Regions from separate parts of the Dactylosporangium sp. NPDC005555 genome, predicted to be linked through region 2. Evidence: predicted binding sites of a transcription regulator. Region 2 holds the regulator's gene; each other region holds the start of a gene.
The links. Region 2 encodes HrcA, which represses chaperone genes, less so after heat shock. Its sites were predicted from a motif close to GGTTNGCACNCTCNNNNNGAGNGTGCNAACC; they were not measured.
Positions count from the first base shown of each region.

Region 1: the regulator HrcA is predicted to act here: its motif matches at 1,879-1,909, upstream of groES (co-chaperone GroES).
Region 3: the regulator HrcA is predicted to act here: its motif matches at 2,546-2,576, upstream of groL (chaperonin GroEL).

Region 1 covers NZ_JBEXDG010000001.1:413,487-417,762, reverse strand. The annotation lists gene ABZS58_RS01970 (class I SAM-dependent methyltransferase) at 1-985, opposite strand, end outside; gene ABZS58_RS01965 (hypothetical protein) at 989-1,756, opposite strand; gene groES (co-chaperone GroES) at 1,987-2,301, shown strand; gene groL (chaperonin GroEL) at 2,396-4,036, shown strand.
Region 2 covers NZ_JBEXDG010000012.1:85,829-90,104, forward strand. The annotation lists gene dnaJ (molecular chaperone DnaJ) at 1-666, opposite strand, end outside; gene hrcA (heat-inducible transcriptional repressor HrcA) at 699-1,721, opposite strand; gene ABZS58_RS16270 (DUF4870 domain-containing protein) at 1,919-2,542, shown strand; gene hemW (radical SAM family heme chaperone HemW) at 2,584-3,780, opposite strand; gene ABZS58_RS16280 (enoyl-CoA hydratase-related protein) at 3,798-4,276, shown strand, end outside.
Region 3 covers NZ_JBEXDG010000022.1:45,617-49,892, forward strand. The annotation lists gene ABZS58_RS24735 (winged helix-turn-helix domain-containing protein) at 1-474, opposite strand, end outside; gene ABZS58_RS24740 (MFS transporter) at 526-1,782, shown strand; gene ABZS58_RS24745 (cold-shock protein) at 2,164-2,367, shown strand; gene groL (chaperonin GroEL) at 2,751-4,276, shown strand, end outside.

The DNA.
Region 1 (4,276 bases), on a different contig from region 2:
TCAGGGCGATCGGCAGCTGGTCGAGCACCTCGTAGCAGCGCCCGAACGGGGTGGGCACGTAGGTGGGGGTGTGGACGTACGCGATGGTGGGGTCGGCGAGCATGCCGTCGACCGTCTCCGCGAACTCGGCGACGAGATGCGACCGCACCACCGCGCCGTCTGGGTCATACATGAAATTCCCGATATGTCCGACGGGGGCGGCGGTGATCCCGTTGCCGGTGAGGGAAACCACAGACGGTGCCGCGGCCGATCCCGTGGGCGCGCTCTGGAACAGGGTTGCCCGGCGGGGGGCCGCGGCGAGCGGGCCGCACCATGCCGCGGCCTCGACGACGTCGCCGTCGACGGAGACCCATTCACCTTCCGCGCCCGGTGGGAGCAGGGCGTGGTCGATGCCGGGAGCGAGTTTCAGGACCGTCATCGGCACGCGGGCCGCGAGCCCGACGACGAAGTCCCACGGCGGCGAATAGGAGCGGGGGTCGAACACGCGGCGCCCGCCCGTTGTGCGTCGGGCGGGGTCGCAGAACACGGCGTCCACCTCATCGAGGGGGACGCTCATCGCGTCTCGGGCTTCCACCAGTACATCCGCCGCCAGACCCAGAGCGAGGACGTTGGCCGACGCGGTGGCGGCCGTCTCCGGTGAGGCGTCGACCGCGTGCACCCGCAGGCCCGCCCGGGCGAACGCGATCGTGTCGGCCCCGATCCCGCAGCCGAGGTCGGCGACCCGGGTGGCACCCGCGGCGGCGAGCCGGGCCGCCCGCCGGGCCGCGACGGGACCACGGGTCGCCTGCTCCAGGCCCGCGCGGGTGAAGTGCATCACCGCGGCGTCGGCGCCGAACTTCGTGACCGCCTTGCGGCGCAGCGCCACCTGGGTCAGGGCGGCGGCGGCGAGGTCCGGCGGGAAGCCGGCGGCCCGCAGCGCCGACGCGGCCGCCAGAGGGTCGCCTTCCGGCAGGGCCGCCGCGGCCTGGAGCGCCTGTTCGAGCACGCCTCAGGATATGCCGGTGATGCCGCCGGACTTGCCGAGGCTCTTCTTGACCTTGAACGTGTAGCTGTCGCCCGCGTTGGACGAGCCGTGGACCAGCCAGTAGTCGCCCTTGTCCTCCTTGGGCTGGCTCTCCGTCCAGTTCGGCGGGGCCTTCTTGCCGCCGTAGCTGCCGGCGATCGAGTGGCTGGAGTAGCTCGCCATGCGCTGGGTGTTGCCGTTGTACCAGGCGTTGATGAAGCCGCTGACGTAGCTGGAGGGGTCCGAGGGGTACTCGGTTTTCTGGATCACGACGTCGGTGACGGCCTGCGGCTTGCCCAGGTTGTGCTCGTCGACGGTGACCTGCAGCTCGTCGCCGTGGTCGTTGCGCAGGACGCACTCGGAGCCGTTCTTCTTCACGTACTTCCAGTTGGTGTCGGCGCCCTTTTCGATGTACTGGAAGTTGGACACGGCGCCGCTGCCGGAGAGCTGCTTGATCCGGTTCATGTCGTTCTTGGTCCAGGCGCTGACGACGGCCTGGCAGTAGCCCTTCGCGTCACCCGGATAAGCGGGTGCGGCGCTCTTGTCCGTCGCGGGCTGGCTGTTGCCGCCGCTGCCGGCGTCGCTGGAGGCCGCTGCGGAGCCGCCGGGCCCCTCGCCGAACGCGGCCGAGTCGGACGGTCCGGTGCTGCCGGCGGCGGCGGGCGTCTGCGCGCCGTCGTCCTTCTTGCCGCAGGCAGTCAGGGACCCCACGGTCAGGATGGCGACGACCAGCGTGCCGAGCAGCCTCTTCATACCGCCGAGCGTAGATCGCCCGCAGTGTTCCCGCCCCGGTCCGTCGCGTAGCCGACGACGGGTGATTTCGTGGCGTGTTTGGCACTCTCCTTGACGGAGTGCTAGCCAGCGACATAACCTCCGATTAGCACCCTCGACATGAGAGTGCCAGCCAACCGACTGGAGCCGGCACCCGCGACGACGGCTTCACCGGGCACTCGATAGCGTAAGAATCAATACCCCAGGAGGGTATGCCCGTGACTACCGCGACGAAGGTTGCGATCAAGCCGCTCGAGGACCGCATTCTGGTCCAGGCCAACGAGGCTGAGACGACCACCGCCTCGGGCATCGTCATCCCGGACACGGCCAAGGAGAAGCCCCAGGAGGGCACCGTCCAGGCTGTGGGCCCCGGTCGCATCGACGACAAGGGCAACCGGGTCCCGATCGACGTCAAGGTCGGCGACACCGTCATCTACTCGAAGTACGGCGGCACCGAGGTCAAGTGGGGCGGCCAGGAGTATCTCGTGCTCTCCGCCCGTGACGTCCTCGCGGTCATCGAGAAGTGACCCAGACCAAGTAGAGCAGTGGCCACCGCCCCGGACCCGTGCGCAGGAGCGCTTGCGGCCGGGGCGGTGTCGCCTTTGAAGGGACATCACACGCATGGCGAAGATCCTGAGCTTCTCCGACGAGGCGCGCCACCTGCTGGAGCACGGCGTCAACCGCCTGGCCGACACGGTCAAGGTCACGCTCGGCCCGCGCGGGCGCAACGTCGTTCTGGACAAGAAGTTCGGTGCCCCGACCATCACCAACGACGGTGTGACGATCGCGAAAGAGATCGAGCTCACCAACCCTTATGAAAACCTCGGCGCCCAGCTCGTCAAAGAGGTCGCCACCAAGACCAACGACGTCGCCGGCGACGGCACCACCACCGCCACCGTGCTGGCCCAGGCGCTGGTCCGTGAGGGTCTGCGCAACGTGACCGCCGGCACCAACCCGGCGGGCATCAAGCGCGGCATCGACCTGGCGACGGCCGCCGTCGTGAAGGCGCTCAAGGAGAAGGCGACCCCGGTCGCCAGCCACACCGAGATCGCCCAGGTCGCCACGATCTCCGCGCAGGACGCCACCATCGGCGACCTGATCGCCTCGGCGATGGAGCAGGTCGGCCGCGACGGCGTCATCACGGTCGAGGAGGGCTCCACCCTCACGACCGAGCTCGAGGTCACCGAGGGCATGCAGTTCGACAAGGGCTACATCTCCCCGCACTTCGTGACCGACGCCGAGTCGCAGGAGGCGGTGCTCGAGGACGCCTACGTCCTCGTCACCACCCAGAAGATCGGCGCCATCGAGGAGCTGCTGCCGCTGCTGGAGCAGATCATCAAGGACAACAAGCCGCTGCTGATCATCGCCGAGGACGTCGAGGGCCAGGCCCTGTCGACCCTGGTGGTCAACGCCATCCGCAAGACCTTCAAGGTCGTCGCGGTCAAGGCGCCCGGCTTCGGCGACCGCCGCAAGGCGATGCTCCAGGACATCTCGGTCCTCACCGGCGCCGAGCTCGTCGCCCCCGAGCTGGGCTACAAGCTCGAGTCGGTCGGCACCGAGGTCCTCGGCAAGGCCCGCCGCATCGTCGTGGGCAAGGAGCTCACCACGATCGTCGACGGCGCCGGCGAGAAGAGCGAGGTCTCCGCGCGGGTCGAGCAGATCCGTAAGGAGATCGAGGCCTCCGACTCCGACTGGGACAAGGAGAAGCTCAACGAGCGGGTCGCCAAGCTCGCCGGTGGGGTCGCGGTCATCAAGGCCGGCGCCGCCACCGAGGTCGAGATGAAGGAGCGCAAGCACCGCATCGAGGACGCGATCTCCGCGACCAAGGCGGCGGTCCAGGAAGGCATCGTCCCCGGCGGCGGCGCCGCCCTGGCCCAGGTGCTCCCCGTCCTCGACGGTGACCTCGGCCTGACCGGCGAGGAGAAGGTCGGCGTCTCGATCGTTCGCAAGGCGCTCGTCGAGCCGCTGCGCTGGATCGCGCAGAACGCGGGCTTCGACGGCTACGTCGTCGTCGGCAAGGTCACCGCGCTCGACTTCGGCCACGGCCTCGACGCCGCCACCGGCGAATACGTCGACCTGGTCAAGTCCGGCATCGTCGACCCGGTGAAGGTGACGCACAGCGCGGTCTCCAACGCCGCGTCGATCGCCGGTCTGCTGCTCACGACCGAGACCCTGATCGTGGAGAAGCCGGCCGCCGCCGAGCCCGCCGCCGGTGGCGGTCACGGTCACGGTCACGGCCACTCGCACGGCCCCGGCTTCTGATCGGCTCTTCCTTCAGGGCAGGCACCTCGGCCCGCGGCGCGTCCTTCGCGCCGCGGGCTTTGCCGTTTCCCGGAGCTGCGCGGGGTTCTTGATGATCTGGAAGAGTTTGTGCCGCTATGGAGCCTGTTGCGTTTTGGCGGAAAACTGTCTCGTCGACGGTCGTCGCGACCCTCGACGGCTACCGATCGGCCGCGACCGGCTCGCACAGCCGTGTTTTTCTCAGCACGGAACGTGAGACGG
Region 2 (4,276 bases):
CTCGACACCCGAGGGGATCTTCACGGTCAGGGTGCGGCGGGTGCGGACCCGGCCGTCGCCGCCGCAGGTCGCGCACGGGTGCGGGATGACGGTGCCGAAGCCCTGGCAGGCCGAGCACGGGCGGGCCGAGACGACCTGGCCGAGGAACGTGCGCTGCACCGACTGGACCTCGCCGCGGCCGCCGCAGATCTCGCAGGTGGTCGGGTGGGTGTTGGGCGCGGTGCCGGCGCCGGTGCAGGTTGTGCAGACGACCGCGGTGTCGACGGTGATCGGCGCCTCGACGCCGAACGCGGTCTCGTGCAGGTCGAGGTCGAGCCGCAGGATCGCGTCGGCGCCCGGCCGGATCCGCGGGCGCGGCCCGCGGCTGGCGGTCGTGCCGAAGAACGCGTCCATGATGTCCTGGAAGCCGACGAACGCGCCGCCCTGCGGGCCGCCACCGCCGCCGCCGGGCGCCAGGGGGTCGCCGCCGAGGTCGACCATCTCCCGCTTGCGCGGGTCGGACAGCACCTCGTAGGCCGCGTTGATCTCCTTGAACTTCTCCTGCGCCACAGGATCGGGATTGACGTCCGGATGGAACTCGCGCGCCAGCTTGCGATAGGCGCGCTTGATCTCGTCGGCCGTGGAGTCCCGCTTGACACCGAGAATCCCGTAGTAGTCCTTCGCCACTGAGTCCTATGCCCCTGACTCGTCCATGAGGTTCAACCTTGTCCCAGCAGATCGCCGACGTAGCGTGCCACGGCGCGCACCGTGGCGATGTTGGCGGGGTAGTCCATCCGGGTGGGCCCCAGCACGCCCATGCCGCCCACGACGATGGAGCCCGGCCCATAGCCGGTCGCCACGATCGAGGCGCTGCGCAGGTCTTCGATCTCGTTCTCGTCGCCGATGCGGACCCGGGTCATGCTCGGCTCGACCTCGCCGAAGAGCTTGAGGAGGATGACCTCCTCCTCGAGCGCCTCGAGGATCGGGCGCAGCGAGCCCTGGAAGTCCAGCAGGCCACCGCGGGCGAGATTGGCGGTGCCGGCGAGGGCGATCCGCTCCTCGGCGCGCTCCACCAGGGTCTCCAGCAGCACGGTCGACAGGACGGTCATCGGTGGGCGCAGGCCCGGCCCGGCCTCCTCGACGAGCGCCTCGACCAGTGGCGGGGTGTCGACGAGGCGCTTGCCGACGAGCTTCTCGTTGACCCTGCGGCGCAGCTCGGTGACGTCGTCGGCCAGGATCGGGCCGGGCAGGTCCACGAGCCGCTGCTCGACCCGGCCGGTCTCGGCGATCATGACCACCATCAGACGGGTGGTGGAGATCGGCACCAGCTCGAAGTGACGCACGCTGGCGCGCGACAGGCTCGGATACTGCACGACGGCGACCTGCCGGGTCAGCTGCGCGAGCAGCCGCACGGTGCGGTGCACGACGTCGTCGAGGTCGACGGCGCCGATCAGGAACCGCTCGATGGCCCGGCGCTCGGCGGGACTCAGCGGCTTGACGCGGGACAGTTTGTCGACGAAGAGCCGGTAGCCGGCGTCGGTGGGCACGCGACCGGCGCTGGTGTGCGGCTGCCGGATGTAACCCTCCTCCTCGAGGACGGCCATGTCGTTGCGCACCGTCGCCGGGGACACCCGCAGGTTGTGCCGCTCCACGAGGGCCTTGCTGCCGACCGGCTCCTGCGTCGCCACATAGTCCTCGACGATGGCGCGCAGCACCTCGAGCTTGCGCTCGTCAAGGGCCATGTGCACCTCCCCGGGAACTCACTGACGCCACTGGCACTCCCACTTCGCGAGTGCCAGTCTACGTCGCGCCCGCCGCCCACGGAATGATCGTCATGTGTACGAACCGTCGCTATTGCGCCGGTCTGCGTGAAGTTTGTCCAAAAGAAGTCATGCCGCGTCGCTGGCCATACTTGATCGGTGCACCTACCGTGGCCCCCATGAGTGAACCACCTCGCCCCGGGGAATACGGCGTGCCGCAGGACCCCAACAATCCTTACTCCACGCCGGGCGGGGCACAGTATCCGCCGCCGGGCCCCGACTACGGCCAGCAGCCGCCGGTGTCCGGTGGAGGCTACCCGCCGCCCACCAGCGGCGCGGGCTACCAGGACCCGAACGCCTACCAGCAGCCGGGTTACCAGCAGCAGGGCGGTTACCAGCAGCCCGGCGGTTACCAGCAGCCCGGCCAGTACGGCGGCGGCTACCAGCAGCCCGGCGGCTACCCCGGTGCCTCGCCGGTCGGCTACGCCAACAGCGACGAGAAGACCTGGGCCCTGATCGCCCACTTCGGTGGCATCTTCATCGGCTTCATCGCGCCCCTCATCGCGCTGCTGGCCAAGGGCAACGAGTCGCCGACGGTGAAGGCGCACGCCAACGAGGCGCTCAACTTCCACATCACGTGGGGCATCATCCTGTTCGTGGGTGCCCTGCTGTCGGTGTGCACGTTCGGCCTCACGCTCATCGTGCCGTGGATCGTCATCATCGTCTTCGCGATCATCGCCGGCATGAAGGCCAACGGCGGCGAGCTGTACCGCTACCCGATGACCTTCCGCTTCATCAAGTAGTCACCACACGTAGAGGGGCGGCCGGCGCGGCCGCCCCTTTTTCACGTCAGGTCCCTGGCGACGGCGTCGGCGAGCAGCCGCCCCCGCAGCGTGAGCACGGCCAGGCCCGCGTCGAAGGCGCCGGCCTCCAGCAGCCCGTCGGACACGCAGCGCCGGGCCGCGTCCACGGCCCCGGCGTCCAGGACGTCGAGCGGCAGGCCCTCGGCGAGCCTGATCCGCAGCAGGACGTCCTCGAACCGCCGCTCCTCGGCGGTGAGCACCTCCCGCGCCTGCCCCGGCGACGCCCCGGCGGCCAGCCGCGCGGCGTAGGCGTGCGGATGCTTCACGTTCCACCACCGCACGCCCCGCACGTGGCTGTGCGCGCCGGGACCGAGCCCCCACCAGTCGCCGCCGCGCCAGTACAGCTCGTTGTGCCGGCAGGGCGAGTCACGGGACCAGTTCGACACCTCGTACCACGTCATGCCGGCGCCGGTGAGGGCCTGCTCGGCGGCGAGATACCGGTCGGCGGCCACGTCGTCGTCGGGGAACGGCAGCTCGCCGCGGCGCATCCGGGCCGCCAGGCGGGTGCCGTCCTCGACGATCAACGCGTAGGCGCTCACGTGGTCCACCCCGGAGTCGATCACCGTCCGCAGCGAGGCGGCGAAATCCTCGGGCCGCTCCCCCGGCGTGCCGTAGATCAGGTCCAGGTTGACCCGCTCGAACCCGGCGGCGTGCGCCTCGGCGACCGCGGCGGCGGGCCGGCCCGGTGTGTGCCGGCGGTCGAGGACCCGCAGGACGGCCGGCGCGACGGACTGCATGCCGAGGGAGATCCGGTTGAACCCGGCCGTCCGCAGCCGCCGCAGCCCGGCCGCGTCGACGGACTCCGGGTTGGCCTCCGTGGTGACCTCGGCGTCGCCGGACAGGCCCCACGTGCGGTCGATGCCGTCCAGGATGCGGGCCAGCTCCGAGGGCGGCAGCAGCGTCGGCGTGCCCCCGCCGAAGAAGACCGTGTCCACCCGCGGCGGCGCGACCACCTTGGCGGCCAGGGCCAGCTCGTCGAGGACCTGCTCGGCGTAGCCGGCGCTGAGCACGCCCTCGTCGGCGGTGTAGGTGTTGAAGTCGCAGTATCCGCAGCGGGTGGCGCAGAACGGGACGTGGACGTAGACCCCGAACCCGGCCTCCCCCGCCGCGTCGGCGACCCCGTCGGGCAACGCGCCGTCGGTCGGGATCGGCTCGCCTTCTGGCAGTGTTCCGGGCATTTCACTAGTGTGCCCGCATGCCACTCGTACGGTCACAGACGGCGCACGGCGTGGCGACGGTCACGCTCGACAGCCCCACGAACCGCAACGCGCTGTCGACGGGCCTGATCGAGGAGCTCCTCGCGGCGCTCGCGGCCGCCGCCGGGGACGACACCGTGCGGGTCGTCGTGCTCACCCACACCGGGCCCGTGTTCTGCTCCGGGGCCGACCTCAAGGAGACCGCGGCCGCGTTCGGGTCGGGCCGGCCGCCGATCAACCGGCTCGGCGAGGTGCTGACCGCGATCTGGGAGTGCCCGAAGCCGGTCGTCGCGCGGCTGACCGGGCCGGCGCGCGCGGGCGGGCTCGGGCTCATCGCCGCCGCGGACATCGCGGTCTGCTCGCTCGACGCGACGTTCGCGTTCTCCGAGGTGCGCATCGGCGTGATCCCGGCAGTGATCTCCGCCACTGTCCTGCCGCGGCTGTCCCCGCGCGCGGCCGCCGAGCTGTTCCTGACGGG
Region 3 (4,276 bases), on a different contig from region 2:
GAAGATCGAATACGGTCGGCCGTGGGTCCGCTCGCGGCCGGCGTATTCGTCGAGCAGGGCCTGGAAGCGGACCCGCAGCTCCTCCCACTCCTCGGGGGTGAGCCGCAGCCCGAGGCGGGCGAAGTCGATCGCGTCGATCTCGGCGTCCAGCAGCGCCAGCTCCTGTTCGAAGGCGTCGAGCATCGCCCGGTTGGTGCCCGCGCGCTGGCCGCCGAGGCTGAGCTGCCACGACTTGGTCGTCGCCAGGTAGGGCACCTCGCGCGTGCCGCGCGGCCCGCGGCGCTCCTCCTGCGGCACCAGGAAGCCCGTCGCGACCAGCGTCCGGACGTGGTGCAGGACGGTCGCCGGATTGGCGTCGAGCCGCTCGGCGATCTCCTTGTTGGTGAGCGCCCGGTCCAGGCAGAGCCGGATGATGCGCAGGCGGATGCCGGAGGCGAGTGCCTTGGCCTCCGCGTCGGTAGCTGGTCGCCGCATCGTCCGAGTCTAACGATTGACTTTTCCCAATCGGTCATCGACAGTGGGTCCGTGAGACTCGGCCTCCTCCGCGATCACGACTTCCGGCTGCTGTTCACCGCCGACACCATCAGTCAGGTCGGCACCCAGGTGACCTTGCTGGCACTGCCGCTGGTCGCGGTGCTCACGCTGGACGCCACGGCCCTGGAGGTCGGCATCCTCGCCGCCTGCGAGACCGCCGCGTTCCTGCTGGTCGGACTCCCCGCCGGCGCCCTGGTCGACCGGCTGCGCCGGCGCGGGACGATGATCGTCGCCGACGTCGTGCGGGCGCTCCTGCTCGCCTCCGTCCCGGTCGCCTGGTGGGCCGACGCGTTGCGGATGCCGCAGCTGTACGTGGTGGGCCTGCTCTGCGGTGTCTGCACGGTCTTCTTCGACGTGTCGTACCAGAGCTATCTGCCGTTCCTGGTCGGCAAGGAGCACCTCGTCGAGGGCAACGCCCGGCTGGAGATGGTCCGCTCCACCTCCCAGATCGGCGGCCCGACCGTCGCCGGCGGCCTGGTCAAGTTCCTCGGCGGGCCCCTCGCGATCGCCGCCGACGCGGCCAGCTACCTGGTCTCGGCGCTGGCCCTGTGGCGGATCCGCAAGATCGAGCCGGCGCCCACGCGCAAGGCCGACGCCCACCTCGGGCGGGAGATCATGGAGGGCCTCCGGTTCGTGCTGGGCAACCGGCTGCTGCGGGCGATCTCCATGTGCACGGCCACCGGCAACTTCTTCGGCTCCATCTTCAACGCGATGATCATCATCTACTTCGCCCGTGACCTGGCGCTGTCGCCGGCGGTCATCGGCCTGTACTTCAGCGTCACCGGCCTCGGCGCGCTGGCCGGCGCGTTCCTGGTCGGGCCGTTCGTGCGCTGGTTCGGTCAGGGGCCGGCGATGTGGATCTCGATGCTCGGCGCGTCGCTCGGCGAGCTGCTCGTGCCGTTCGCCCGGGACGACTGGCGGCTGTGGCTCGCCGCGTTCGGCAGCGTCATGTTCGGCATCGGCGTCGTCGTGTACAACGTGACCCAGGTCAGCTTCCGGCAGACCATCACTCCCGACGACCTGCTGGGCCGGATGAACGCGACGATGCGCTTCATCGTGTGGGGCACGATGCCGATCGGCGGGCTCGTCGGCGGCGTGCTCGGCACGGTCATCGGTGTCCACCCGACGATCTGGGTGGCGTGCGCCGGAATGCTGATATCCGTCGTGCCGCTTGTTCTGTCACCCTTGCGGAGTCTCCGCGAGTTGACGTCCGCACCTTCCGCGGGCACGGAAGCAGTGCGGAAGTAGGCCGATCTTGCGGTTGTGACAGGTTGCGTGGTTCCAGTCGCGGCTTCCGGTTCCAACCGCAAGATCGGCGCTTCCTCTCGGATTCGTCTGACGTTTCCTTATTCGTTTGTGCTCACTATTCGACGCCTGCCGATGCGCTCGCTGTTTGTCGATCACCCCAAGAAAGGTTCGATCGGGGACCTTTTGTGCGCGCATGAACCGTGACCTTGCTGTCCGGTTTGGGGCTGTCGGGCCTCGGTATATCTCGTGTACCGTCCGTTTCGGTCGTCGATCCTCGCGCGGTGCCACCCCTTGGCCCGGCGTGCCGGCCGAGGACCTCAAGGCTGGTCCCCACAGCCAGCCGGAGTGACAAAAGAGGGACTGAAGTAGAGGAAGTGCACCGTGGCTCAGGGCACCGTGAAGTGGTTCAACAGCGAAAAGGGCTATGGCTTCATCGCGGTCGACGGGGGACAGGACGTGTTCGTCCACTTCTCCGCGATCGAGATGGATGGCTACAAATCGCTGGAAGACGGACAGCGCGTCGAGTTCGAGATCGCGCAAGGCCAGAAGGGCCCGCAGGCGGAGAAGGTTCGTCACCTCGCCTGACAACGTTCGTCCACACCCCGCCGGGGCACCGTCCTCATTGATGAGGAACGGTGCCCTGCGTCTTTTTCGGCATTGTTCGCGCCATTCATGCCTGATTTGACGCTCTTTGCGGCGCTTCGACCACCCGGGCCGTCACCTCGGGTTTGCTTGCACTCGCCGGGCCAGAGTGCTAAACAGGAGTTGGCACTCGCATCAGGCGAGTGCCAACGGTCGGGGCGGTGCAGCGCCTGGGCGCGGGAGCGTCGAGGGGCTGGTCGTCGCGGGCTCATCCGGCCCGGCCAGCGAGGATCCCACTGGGTCCTTGAAGGTGCGAAAGCAGGCGGCGAGCCGCCGGCCCCACGTGGGCCGAGGCGTAGCCGGAGTGTCCAGGAGGACAACGCCGAATGGCCAAGATTATCGCGTTCGACGAGGAAGCGCGCCGCGGCCTCGAGCGGGGCATGAACATCCTCGCCGACGCCGTCAAGGTGACGCTGGGCCCCAAGGGTCGCAACGTCGTCCTCGAGAAGAAGTGGGGCGCGCCCACCATCACCAACGATGGTGTGAGCATCGCCAAGGAGATCGAGCTCGAGGACCCCTACGAGAAGATCGGCGCCGAGCTGGTCAAGGAGGTCGCGAAGAAGACGGACGACGTTGCCGGTGACGGCACGACGACCGCGACCGTCCTCGCCCAGGCGCTGGTCCGTGAAGGCCTGCGCAACGTCGCCGCGGGTGCCAACCCGATGGCGCTGAAGCGCGGCATCGAGGCCGCCGTCGCGTCCGTCGCGTCGGAGCTGGCCAACCTTGCCAAGGACGTCGAGACCAAGGAGCAGATCGCTTCCACGGCCTCGATCTCCGCCGGTGACTCCACCGTCGGCGAGATCATCGCCGAGGCGATGGACAAGGTCGGCAAGGAAGGCGTCATCACCGTCGAGGAGAGCAACACCTTCGGGCTCGAGCTGGAGCTCACCGAGGGCATGCGCTTCGACAAGGGCTACATCTCGCCGTATTTCGTGACCGACACCGAGCGGATGGAGACGGTCCTCGACGACCCGTACATCCTCATCGTCGAGTCGAAGATCTCCGCGGTGAAGGACCTCCTCCCGGTGCTGGAGAAGGTCATGCAGTCCGGCAAGCCGCTCGCGATCATCTCCGAGGACGTCGAGGGCGAGGCCCTCGCGACCCTGATCGTGAACAAGATCCGTGGCACGTTCAAGTCCGTCGCCGTCAAGGCCCCGGGCTTCGGCGACCGCCGCAAGGCGATGCTGACGGACATCGCGATCCTGACCGGTGGTCAGGTCATCTCCGAGACCGTCGGTCTCAAGCTGGAGAACGCGACCGTCGACCTGCTGGGCAAGGCCCGCAAGGTCGTCATCACCAAGGACGAGACCACGATCGTTGAGGGCTCCGGCGACGCCGACGGCATCAACGGTCGGGTGGCGCAGATCCGTGCCGAGATCGAGAAGTCGGACTCGGACTACGACCGCGAGAAGCTGCAGGAGCGGCTGGCGAAGCTCGCCGGCGGCGTCGCGGTCATCAAGGTCGGCGCGGCCACCGAGGTCGAGCTCAAGGAGCGCAAGCACCGCATCGAGGACGCCGTTCGCAACGCGAAGGCGGCCGTCGAGGAGGGCATCGTCCCCGGCGGTGGCGTCGCGCTCGTGCAGGCCGGCAAGTCGGCGTTCGACAAGCTGGACCTGGTCGGCGACGAGGCCACCGGCGCCAACATCGTCAAGGTCGCCCTTGACGCGCCGCTGCGCCAGATCGCCGTCAACGCCGGCCTCGAGGGTGGCGTCGTCGTGGAGAAGGTTCGCAACCTGGACGCCGGCTGGGGCCTCAACGCCGCCACCGGCGACTACGTGAACCTGCTGGCCGAGGGCATCATCGACCCGGCCAAGGTCACCCGCTCCGCCCTGCAGAACGCCGCCTCCATCGC